Linked DNA regions of Phytohabitans rumicis. The protein of the gene in region 2 interacts with the protein of the main gene of each other region in a pairwise test. Links are inferred from orthologs where the notes say so. Each region holds a gene or a part of one and is shown on either strand. Other genes may lie near its edges.

Evidence for each region.
Region 1: the proteins of Prum_RS28715 (region 2) and Prum_RS33575 interact in binary tests that used the Escherichia coli proteins (3 or more experiments, as listed by UniProt). The link is inferred for Phytohabitans rumicis from one-to-one orthologs.

What each region holds. Positions count from the first base shown.
Region 1 is NZ_BLPG01000001.1:7,347,378-7,351,542, reverse strand. What follows is about bases 917-3,851. They hold Prum_RS33575 (cysteine desulfurase family protein), read left to right. Parts: upstream 917-1,736; coding sequence 1,737-2,966; downstream 2,967-3,851. Other genes in these bases: Prum_RS33570 (vitamin K epoxide reductase family protein), read left to right, coding at 3,019-3,576; Prum_RS33580 (MFS transporter), read left to right, coding at 917-1,731. Outside these bases: Prum_RS33585 (MBL fold metallo-hydrolase), read left to right, coding at 1-454; more of Prum_RS33580, read left to right, coding at 451-916; Prum_RS33565 (ArsR/SmtB family transcription factor), read left to right, coding at 4,018-4,165. UniProt on the Escherichia coli protein: Master enzyme that delivers sulfur to a number of partners involved in Fe-S cluster assembly, tRNA modification or cofactor biosynthesis. Catalyzes the removal of elemental sulfur from cysteine to produce alanine.
Region 2 is NZ_BLPG01000001.1:6,303,637-6,308,319, reverse strand. Bases 1,164-4,131 are described here. They hold Prum_RS28715 (sulfurtransferase TusA family protein), read left to right. Parts: upstream 1,164-2,522; coding sequence 2,523-2,741; downstream 2,742-4,131. Other genes in these bases: erpA (iron-sulfur cluster insertion protein ErpA), read right to left, coding at 3,815-4,131; Prum_RS28710 (carbohydrate kinase family protein), read right to left, coding at 2,738-3,712; Prum_RS28720 (cysteine desulfurase family protein), read left to right, coding at 1,417-2,526; ctaC (aa3-type cytochrome oxidase subunit II), read right to left, coding at 1,164-1,320. Outside these bases: Prum_RS28730 (cytochrome c oxidase subunit 4), read right to left, coding at 1-407; more of ctaC, read right to left, coding at 418-1,163; more of erpA, read right to left, coding at 4,132-4,183; Prum_RS28700 (MarR family winged helix-turn-helix transcriptional regulator), read right to left, coding at 4,225-4,659. UniProt on the Escherichia coli protein: Sulfur carrier protein involved in sulfur trafficking in the cell. Part of a sulfur-relay system required for 2-thiolation during synthesis of 2-thiouridine of the modified wobble base 5-methylaminomethyl-2-thiouridine (mnm(5)s(2)U) in tRNA.

The sequences.
Region 1 (4,165 bases), 1.0 Mb from region 2 along the record:
GATCCCACCCGAGGTACCCATCGTCATCGTGCGCAACCCCGGCCAGGACCCCGCCGACATCCGGTGGCCCGCCCTCAACGTCGGCTACACCACGATCGTCGGGGAACTCACCGGTGGACTCGCGGCCTGGTCGACCGCCGGCGAACAGGTGGCCACGGCCCGGGTGGTGAACGCGGCTGAGATGGACACCGCCAATGTGCTCGATGTGCGCCAGGCCAGCGAGACCGCCGCCGGGCACCTGCCCGGCGCGGACCTGATCGAACTCGGCGACCTGACCGGCCACGCGAGCAGCGTTCCTGCCGGTGCGGTGACGGTGATGTGCGGGCACGGCGAGCGCGCCGCCACCGGCGCGAGCCTGCTCGAACGCGCCGGCCACACCCAGGTGTCCATCCTCGCCGGAGGCGCCCACGACTGGGCCACGGCCACCGGCCGGACCCTGGCCACCGGCCGATGACCACCACCGCAAGCCCGGCACCGCCGCGGCTGGGCCTGCGCGAAAATCTGCCCCAGTTCATCCTCCTGGTCGCGGTCAACGCCCTGGTCGGCGGGATGATCGGCCAGGAGCGCACGGTGCTGCCGCTGCTGGCCGACCAGGTGTTCGGCATCGGCGCGTTCACCGCGTCGCTGACCTTCATCGTCGCGTTCGGCGTCACCAAGGCACTGACGAACCTGGCCGCCGGTGCGCTGTCGGACCGCTACGGCCGCAAACCGGTCCTCGTCGCGGGGTGGCTGATCGGCCTGCCCGTGCCCGTGCTGCTGATCTGGGCGCCGTCGTGGTGGTGGGTCATCGCCGCGAACGTCCTGCTCGGCGTCAACCAGGGCCTGACCTGGTCCACCACCATCGTCATGAAGATCGACCTCGTCGGCCCGGCCCGCCGTGGCCTGGCCATGGGCTTCAACGAGGCCGCCGGCTACCTCGCCCTCGCCGCCACCTCGGCGGCGACCGGCGCTCTGGCCGCCGAACACGGGCTGCGTCCGGCGCCGTTCCTGCTCGGGCTCGCCTTCGCCGCCCTGGGTTTGGGCCTGTCGACGCTGTTTGTCAAGGAGACCGTCCACCACGCCCGGCACGAGGCCCGCACCCACATCCCGCGCCACGGCGAGCACGACGACGCCCTGCCCGGTCGGCAAATCTTCACCCTCACCAGCTTCCGCGACAAGGCCCTGTCCGCCGCCAGCCAGGCCGGGCTGGTGAACAACCTCAACGACAGCCTCGCCTGGGGCCTGTTTCCGATCCTGTTCGCCACGTCCGGCCTCGGCGTCGCCCGCATCGGCGTCCTCGTCGCCCTGTATCCGGGAGTCTGGGGTTTCGGGCAAATGATCACCGGCGGACTGTCGGACCGGTGGGGTCGCAAATGGCTCATCGCCGCCGGCATGCTGGTGCAGGCCGCCGGGATCGCGCTGGTCGCCGCCACCACCGACTTCGCGGTGTGGGCGATCGCCGCCGTCCTGATGGGCCTTGGCACCGCCATGGTGTACCCGGTCCTGCTCGCCGTCATCGGCGACGTCGCCCACCCCACCTGGCGGGCCCGCGCCGTCGGCGTCTACCGGCTCTGGCGCGACCTCGGCTACGTCGCCGGCGCCCTGATCGCCGGGATCACCGCCGACCTGCTCGGCCTACGAGCGGCGATCTGGCTCGTCGCCGCGATCACCGCCGCCTCCGGCATCATCGTCGCGATCCGCATGTACGAGACCCACCAGCGCCACCCGGCACCAGCCTCAACGAAGGGGTGAAGAGGATGAGCACGCATCCCGGCCTGGACGGCGAGCCGATCTACCTGGACTACAACGCCACCACACCCATCGACCCGGCCGTGGTCACCGCGATGCGGCCCTACCTGGCCACCGGCTTCGGCAACCCGTCCAGCGCCCACCGCTACGCCACCGCCCCCGCCGCAGCGCTCGCCACCGCCCGTACACAAGTTGCGGCGCTTATCGGCGCCGACCCGACCGGGATCGTGTTCACCGGCTCCGGGTCCGAGGCCGACAACCTCGCCATCCGCGGCACCGTCCTCGCCGCCCCCGACCACCGGCGGCATGTGATCACCCAGGCCACCGAGCATCCCGCCGTGCTGGCCACCTGCCAAGCCCTGCACCGCCTGCACGGCATCAAGGTCACCGTCCTGCCCGTCGACGCCCACGGCCTAGTCGACCCGGCCGACCTGCACGCGGCGATCACTCCACGCACCGCCCTCGTGTCGATCATGCTGGCCAACAACGAGACCGGCACCATCCAGCCGATCGCCGAACTCGCCGCCATCGCCCACACCCACGGCGCGGTAATACACACCGACGCCGCCCAAGCCGCCGGCAAAATACCCATCGACGTCGACGCGCTCGGTGTCGACCTGGTCACCTTGGTCGGGCACAAGATGTACGCGCCCAAGGGCATCGCCGCCCTATACCGGCGCCCCGGCCTGACCCTGGAACCCATCATCTACGGCGGCGGACAAGAACACGGCCTCCGCGCGGGCACCGAGAACGTCCCCTACGCCGTCGCGCTCGGCACCGCCGCCAACCTCAGCCGCGCCAACCTCGACAGCGAACTGTCCCGACTGACCGAGCTGCGGGACCGGCTCCACCAGGCCCTCAACACCGCCCTGCCCGACCGGATACACCTCCACGGGCATGCCGATCAGCGGTTGCCCAACACCCTCAACATCAGCATCACCGGCGTACCAGGAACCGAGCTGCTCGCCGCCGTCCCCCAACTGGCCGCCTCCACCGGATCCGCCTGCCACAGCGGTATCACCGAACCCTCACCCGTCCTGACCGCCATGAGCCTCGACCGCGACCGCGCGCTCGGGGCGATACGCCTGTCGCTAGGCCGATGGACCACCACCGCCGACGTCGACCAAGCAGCCAACCTGCTCGCCACGGCCGCGCGCAGACGGCACTCCGACGCCGAACGCGAACGGCTCTGTGCGGCCGTGGAATCAGCCGGTGAGGATTCGGACCTGCGCGGCTGAGAAGGAGTCCCACGCGCCGATCGTGGCGAGTTGCGCGAGCCGTCCTGTGATCTTGTCGGTCCTCAGAGGGAGCCCGATCAGCGACCGGCTGGTCGGCTGGGTCCTGACCGTCGGCGGGCTGCTCGGCGGCGTCGCCGCATTCGTCCTGATCGTGGAGAAGATCGCGCTGCTGCGCGATCCCGGCTACACGCCCAGTTGCTCGATCAACCCGATCCTGTCCTGCGGGTCGGTCATGAACACTCCGCAGGCTGAAGTGTTCGGCTTTCCCAACCCGCTGCTCGGCGTGGCCATGTTTCCAGTGGTGGTCGCCACCGGCGTCGCCGTACTCGGAGGGATCCGGCTGCCCCGCTGGTGGTGGCTCAGCATGCAGGCCGGCACGATCCTCGGCATCGGGTTGGTGCACTGGCTGTTCGTACAAAGCCTCTACCGGATCGGCGCGCTGTGCCCGTACTGCATGGTCGTGTGGGTGGTCACGATCATCGTGTTCAGCTACACCACACTGCACAACCTCGACCGCGGCCACCTCCCGGCCCCGCCTCCTGGCGGCCGGCGGTCACCGCCGTCACCCGCCTGCACACCGCGATCCCGGTGGCGTGGCTGCTCATCCTGACCCTGCTGATCGGCGAGGCGTTCTGGACGTACTGGCGCACCTTGTTGTGACGGCGGTCGCCCGTTCACCCGGCTCGGCCATGGTCACATGGCCGAGCCGGGCCGCTGCTGAGCTGCTTCGCTGATGGGCGAAGGGAGAGCGGGTGCGGTTTACGACCCGGGCGCTGCGTCAGTGCCCCGGTGGCGGCTGGGACCGCATCGGGGGTGGGAGCGCGCATGTGAGCCGCTGCCGGACACTCCGGCCCATATCTGCGCCGGGCCTGGCGACTCTGGCTGATCAGCCGTACGCCCAAGGGCGGCGTACCGGTGATCGATGACGGCCTGTGCCCCCGACACGATGACATACGACTGCGGCGATGGCGGGGCTCAACGCCGCTTCACGACCGCAAGCACCCTAATACAGGATTTGCTGTATCCAGAGTTCGCTGTACTCTCATGAGTTATGGAGACGGTGTCGTACGGGCAGGTGCTGGCCCGGTTCGGGCATGCCCTGTCGGATCCGACGCGGGCACGGCTGCTGCTGGCCTTGCGGGAGGCCCCGGCCTATCCGGCGGATCTGGCGGACCTGCTGGGGGTGTCACGGCAGATCG
Region 2 (4,683 bases):
CTTGTGCCGGTGTAGTACTCGAAGAGGAGGCCGCAGGTGGCGAACGTGACCGCGATCAACCCGACCGCCAGCAGCCACCACATCCAGAAGACCAGGCCCAGGCCGGCCACCGTCGCCGCCCCGGCCAGCCCGACCGGCCAGTAGCTACCCGGGCTGAAGAAGCCGATCTCCCCCGCGCCCTCGACGATGTCGGCGTCCGGGCGGTCCTCCGGGCGCGGGTCGATACGGCGGGACACGAACCAGAAGAACCCGCCGCACATCGTGGTCAGCAGCCCGGACAGCAGCAGCCCGATGGTGCCCACCCAGTCGATCTCGCCCATCTCGGCGTTGGTCCACCACGCGTACACGACGCAGGCGAGGTACAGGAACACCGAGACGATGCCGAAGATCCGCCATTCGGTCTTCATCGCGCTGCCCTCACTTTCCGCTGGACGGGTTGAAGTTCGCGGCGTCGCGCTTGGTGTCGAACGGCTTCGTGGTGGTCGCCAGCGGCGGCTCACCGATCGCGCTCAGCGCCTCCGGCGTCGAGGCACCGTCCCGCTTGGCCGCCAGGAACTGGTCGAACTTCTCCGGCGACACGGCACGCAGCTCGAAGTTCATCATCGAGTGGTAGGTGCCGCACAGCTCGGCGCACCGGCCGACGTACCGGCCTTCCTGCTCGATGCTCGCGACCTCGAACTCGTTGCGGATGTTGCCGGGGAAGACGTCCCGCTTGAAGAGCAGCTCCGGCACCCAGAACGAGTGGATGACGTCCTTGCTGGTCTCCTCGAAGCGGATCCGCTTGCCGGTGGGCAGCACGAGCACGGGGATCACGTCGGTGGAGCCGAGCGTGGAGGCGACCGTGTTGGCGTCCGCGCCGGTGCCGTCGCGGTAGTTGAACTGCCAGTTCCACTTGAACCCGACCACCTCGACGACCACGTCAGGGTTGGGCCGCGTCTTGTCGACGTCGGTCTGAATGACCGCCGTGTAGTAGAACAGCACGCACACGACCAGGATCGGCGCGATCGTGTACAGGAACTCCATCGGCATGTTGTACCGGGTCTGCACCGGCAGCTCGTCGCCCCGCTTGCGGTAGCGCACGATGCACCAGAAGATCAGACCCCACACCAGGGCGCCGACCGCCAGCGCGGCGATGGCCGAGCCGATCCACAGGTCGTACATCCGGTTGGCCTGCGGCGTGATCCCGCCCTGCGGCCAGCCGAAACCGTCGACCGCGCTCCCGACATCGCAGCCGGCCAGCAGGGTGACCACCGCCAGCGCACCGGCGCCAAGCCCGGCGAGCCGCCCCACTCGGCGGTTGCGCGTACCCCTAGCGATCACCTGGTCCTGCCTCCCTAGCAGTGCCGTAGCGAGCAAACGGCACATTACTCGACCATGCGTCTACTACACGCCGTGGGGGTGGGTAGCGTCGTTCGCATGCAGGCGTTCTTCGACGCGGCCGCCGGCGCGCCGCTCCATCCGGTCGCGCGGCAGGCGCTGCTCGCCGCCCTTGAGGACGGCTGGGCGGACCCCGGCAAGCTCTACACGCAGGCCCGCCGGGCACGCCAGCTTCTCGACGCGGCGCGCGCCGCGACCGCCGAGATTCTTCGGGTACGCCCCGACGAGCTCGCTTTCACCCCCAGCGGCACCGCGGCGGCACACTCGGCCGTGCTGGGGACCGCGAAGGGGCGCAGCCGCGCCGGCACGGCCGTGGTGCACTCCGCGATCGAGCACTCCGCGGTGCTCTACGCGGCCGGCGCGAGCGGCGTGAGCGTGCCGGTGGACCGCCTCGGCCGGCTGGACCTGGACGCCTGGCGGGACGCGGTCGCCCGGCCCGGGGTCGCGCTGGCCGCCCTCATCAGCGCCAGCCACGAGGTGGGCACGCTGCAGCCGGTACGCGCGGCGGCCGAGGCGTGCGCCGCCGCCGGAGTGCCGCTCTACGTGGACGCGGCGCAGTCGGTCGGTCGCGTCGACGTACCCGATGGGTGGTCTGTGCTGTCCGCGAGCGCCCGGAAGTGGGGTGGTCCGGCGGGCGTGGGCCTGCTGGTGGTGCGCAAGGGCGTGCGTTGGCTGTCGCCGTACCCGGATGGTGATCGGGAGACGTGCCGTGACCTGCCGGCGATCGTGGCGGCCGCGGCGGCCCTGCGGGCGGTGAGCGCCGATCAGGCCGCGCTGGCCGCGCGGCTGGCGCCGCTGGTGGACCGGATCCGGGCGGTGGTGGCGGCGACCGTGCCGGACGTGGAGGTGGTGGGCGACCCGGACGCGCGGCTGCCGCACCTGGTGACCTTCTCCTGCCTGTACGTGGACGGCGAGGCGCTGCTGCACGCGCTGGACCGGCGCGGCTTCGCGGTCTCCTCCGGCTCGTCCTGTACGTCGTCCACGCTGCGCCCCAGCCACGTGCTGGAGGCCATGGGCGTGCTCTCGCACGGCAACGTCCGGGTCTCCCTGCACCGGGACACGACGAAGGCGGAGGTGGACCGGTTCCTGGCGGAGCTGCCCGGCGTGGTGTCCGACCTGCGCGCCGAGGCGGGGGTGGTGGGCCTGTGAGCGAGGTGGTGCTCGACTGCCTCGGCCAGCGCTGCCCGCTCCCGGTGATCGCGCTGGCCAAGCGCCTGCCCCAGGTCGAGGTGGGCACGGTCGTGCGCGTCCTGGCCGACGACCCCGCGGCGGCGAACGACATCCCGGCGTGGTGCCGCATGCGCGCCCAGGAGTACCTGGGCTCGCCGACGCCGAACGCCTACGCGGTGCGCCGGGTGTCCTAGCCCAGGTGCGGGGCCACTTCCTTGGCGGCCTCGTCGCCGTACGAGTCGGCGAGGCGGGCCAGGAAGACGTCCCGCTGGACCAGGTACTCCTGGGTGCCCACGGTCTCCAGGACCAGCGCGGCGAGCAGCGAGCCCACCTGCGCGGCCCGCTCCAGGCTGAGCCCCCAGGCGAGCGCGGCGAAGAACCCGCTGCGGAAGCCGTCGCCGACGCCCGTCGGGTCGACCGCGTCGACGTCGCGGGCGACCGGCACGTGGATGCGGTCCAGGCCGTTGCCGACGATCTCGACGCCGTCCTTGCCCAGCGTGGTGATGCGCACCTTGACCCGGTCGAGCACCTGCGCCTCGGTCAGCCCGGACTTGCTCTCCAGCAGCGATTTCTCGTACTCGTTGGTGAGCAGGTACTCGGCGCCGTTGATGAGCTTCTCCACGTCGCCGCCGTCCATGCGGGCCAGCTGCTGCGACGGGTCGGCCGCGAAGGCGTACCCCCGGATCCGGCACTCCTCGGAGTGGCGGATCATCGCGTCGGGGTCGTTCGCGCTGATCAGGACGAGGTCGAGCCCGCCGGTGCGCGCGGCGACCGGCGACAGCTCGATGTTGCGGGCCTCGCTCATCGCGCCGGCGTAGAACGACGCGATCTGGCACATGTCGACGTCGGTGGTGCACACGAAGCGGGCCGTGTGGGCGACCTCACTGATGTACACCGACTCGCAGTCCACGCCGTGCCGCTCCAGCCAGGACCGGTAGTCCGCGAAGTCCGCGCCCACCGCGCCGAGGAGCACCGGGTGCAGGCCGAGCTGGGCCATGCCGAAGGCGATGTTCGCCGCGATCCCGCCCCGCCGTACGACCAGGTCGTCGACCAGGAACGACAGGGAGACCTTGTGCAGCTGATCGGCGATGAGCTGATCGGCGAACCGACCCGGGAAATGCATCAGGTGATCGGTGGCGATCGAGCCGGTAACGGCGATCTTCATGTCGGCCCTCGGGGTCGGATGCGAAACAAGTGCGCGGGCCAGCCTATGCACAAAGCGGGACCGCCGTACAGGCGGTCCCGCTTTCCGATAGACGATGGTTTCCTAGTGGAACGAGTCGCCGCAGGCACACGACCCCTGGGCGTTGGGGTTGTCGATGGTGAAGCCCTGGGCGTCGATCCGGTCGGCGAAGTCGATGGTCGCGCCCGTGAGGTACGGCGCGCTCATCCGGTCGACGACGACCGCTACGTCGCCGAAGTCGCTCACGACGTCGCCGTCGAGCGAGCGCTCGTCGAAGAAGAGCTGGTAGCGAAGGCCCGAGCAGCCCCCCGGCTGCACTGCCACCCGCAGCCGCAGATCGTCGCGGCCTTCCTGCTCGATCAGAGCCTTGACCTTCTGCGCCGCGACGTCGGTGAGGACGACGGTGGTCGGGGCCTTAGCCTCGGTCGACTCGGACTGCGTCGAAGTGGTCACTTGCAAGTCTCCCTGCGCCGGTGCGGTTGGTTCGGTACTTATCAGGCAACGCTAGCCCGCTGGCCGGCGATTCCCAATCGGCTGTCCTTCGAGTTTAGGTCAGCGGACCCCAGAACGTCGGCGAGCACGGCTCGCTGGGTGGGTCGGGCGGACTCCTGGCGCCGCCGGCCCTCCTCCGTCAGTGTGACGAAGACACCACGCCGGTCCTGCTCACATAGGGCCCGGCAGACCAGCCCGTCACGCTCCAGGCGGGCGACCGCCCGCGACAGCGCGCTCTGGCTGAGGTGGACCAGGTCGGCGAGCTCCTGCATGCGCAGCTTGGCCTGGTCGGCGCCGGCGAGCCGGTCGATCACCTCGAACTCGCTCATGCCGAGGCCATGCTGCTCCTGCAGCTCGCGCTCCAGCGCACACGAAGCGTCGTGGTAGCGCTGCGCCAGCGCACGCCACTCGGCAACGAGCCCCGGATCCACGGACACACCGGCATCCTACCAGATGCCCAT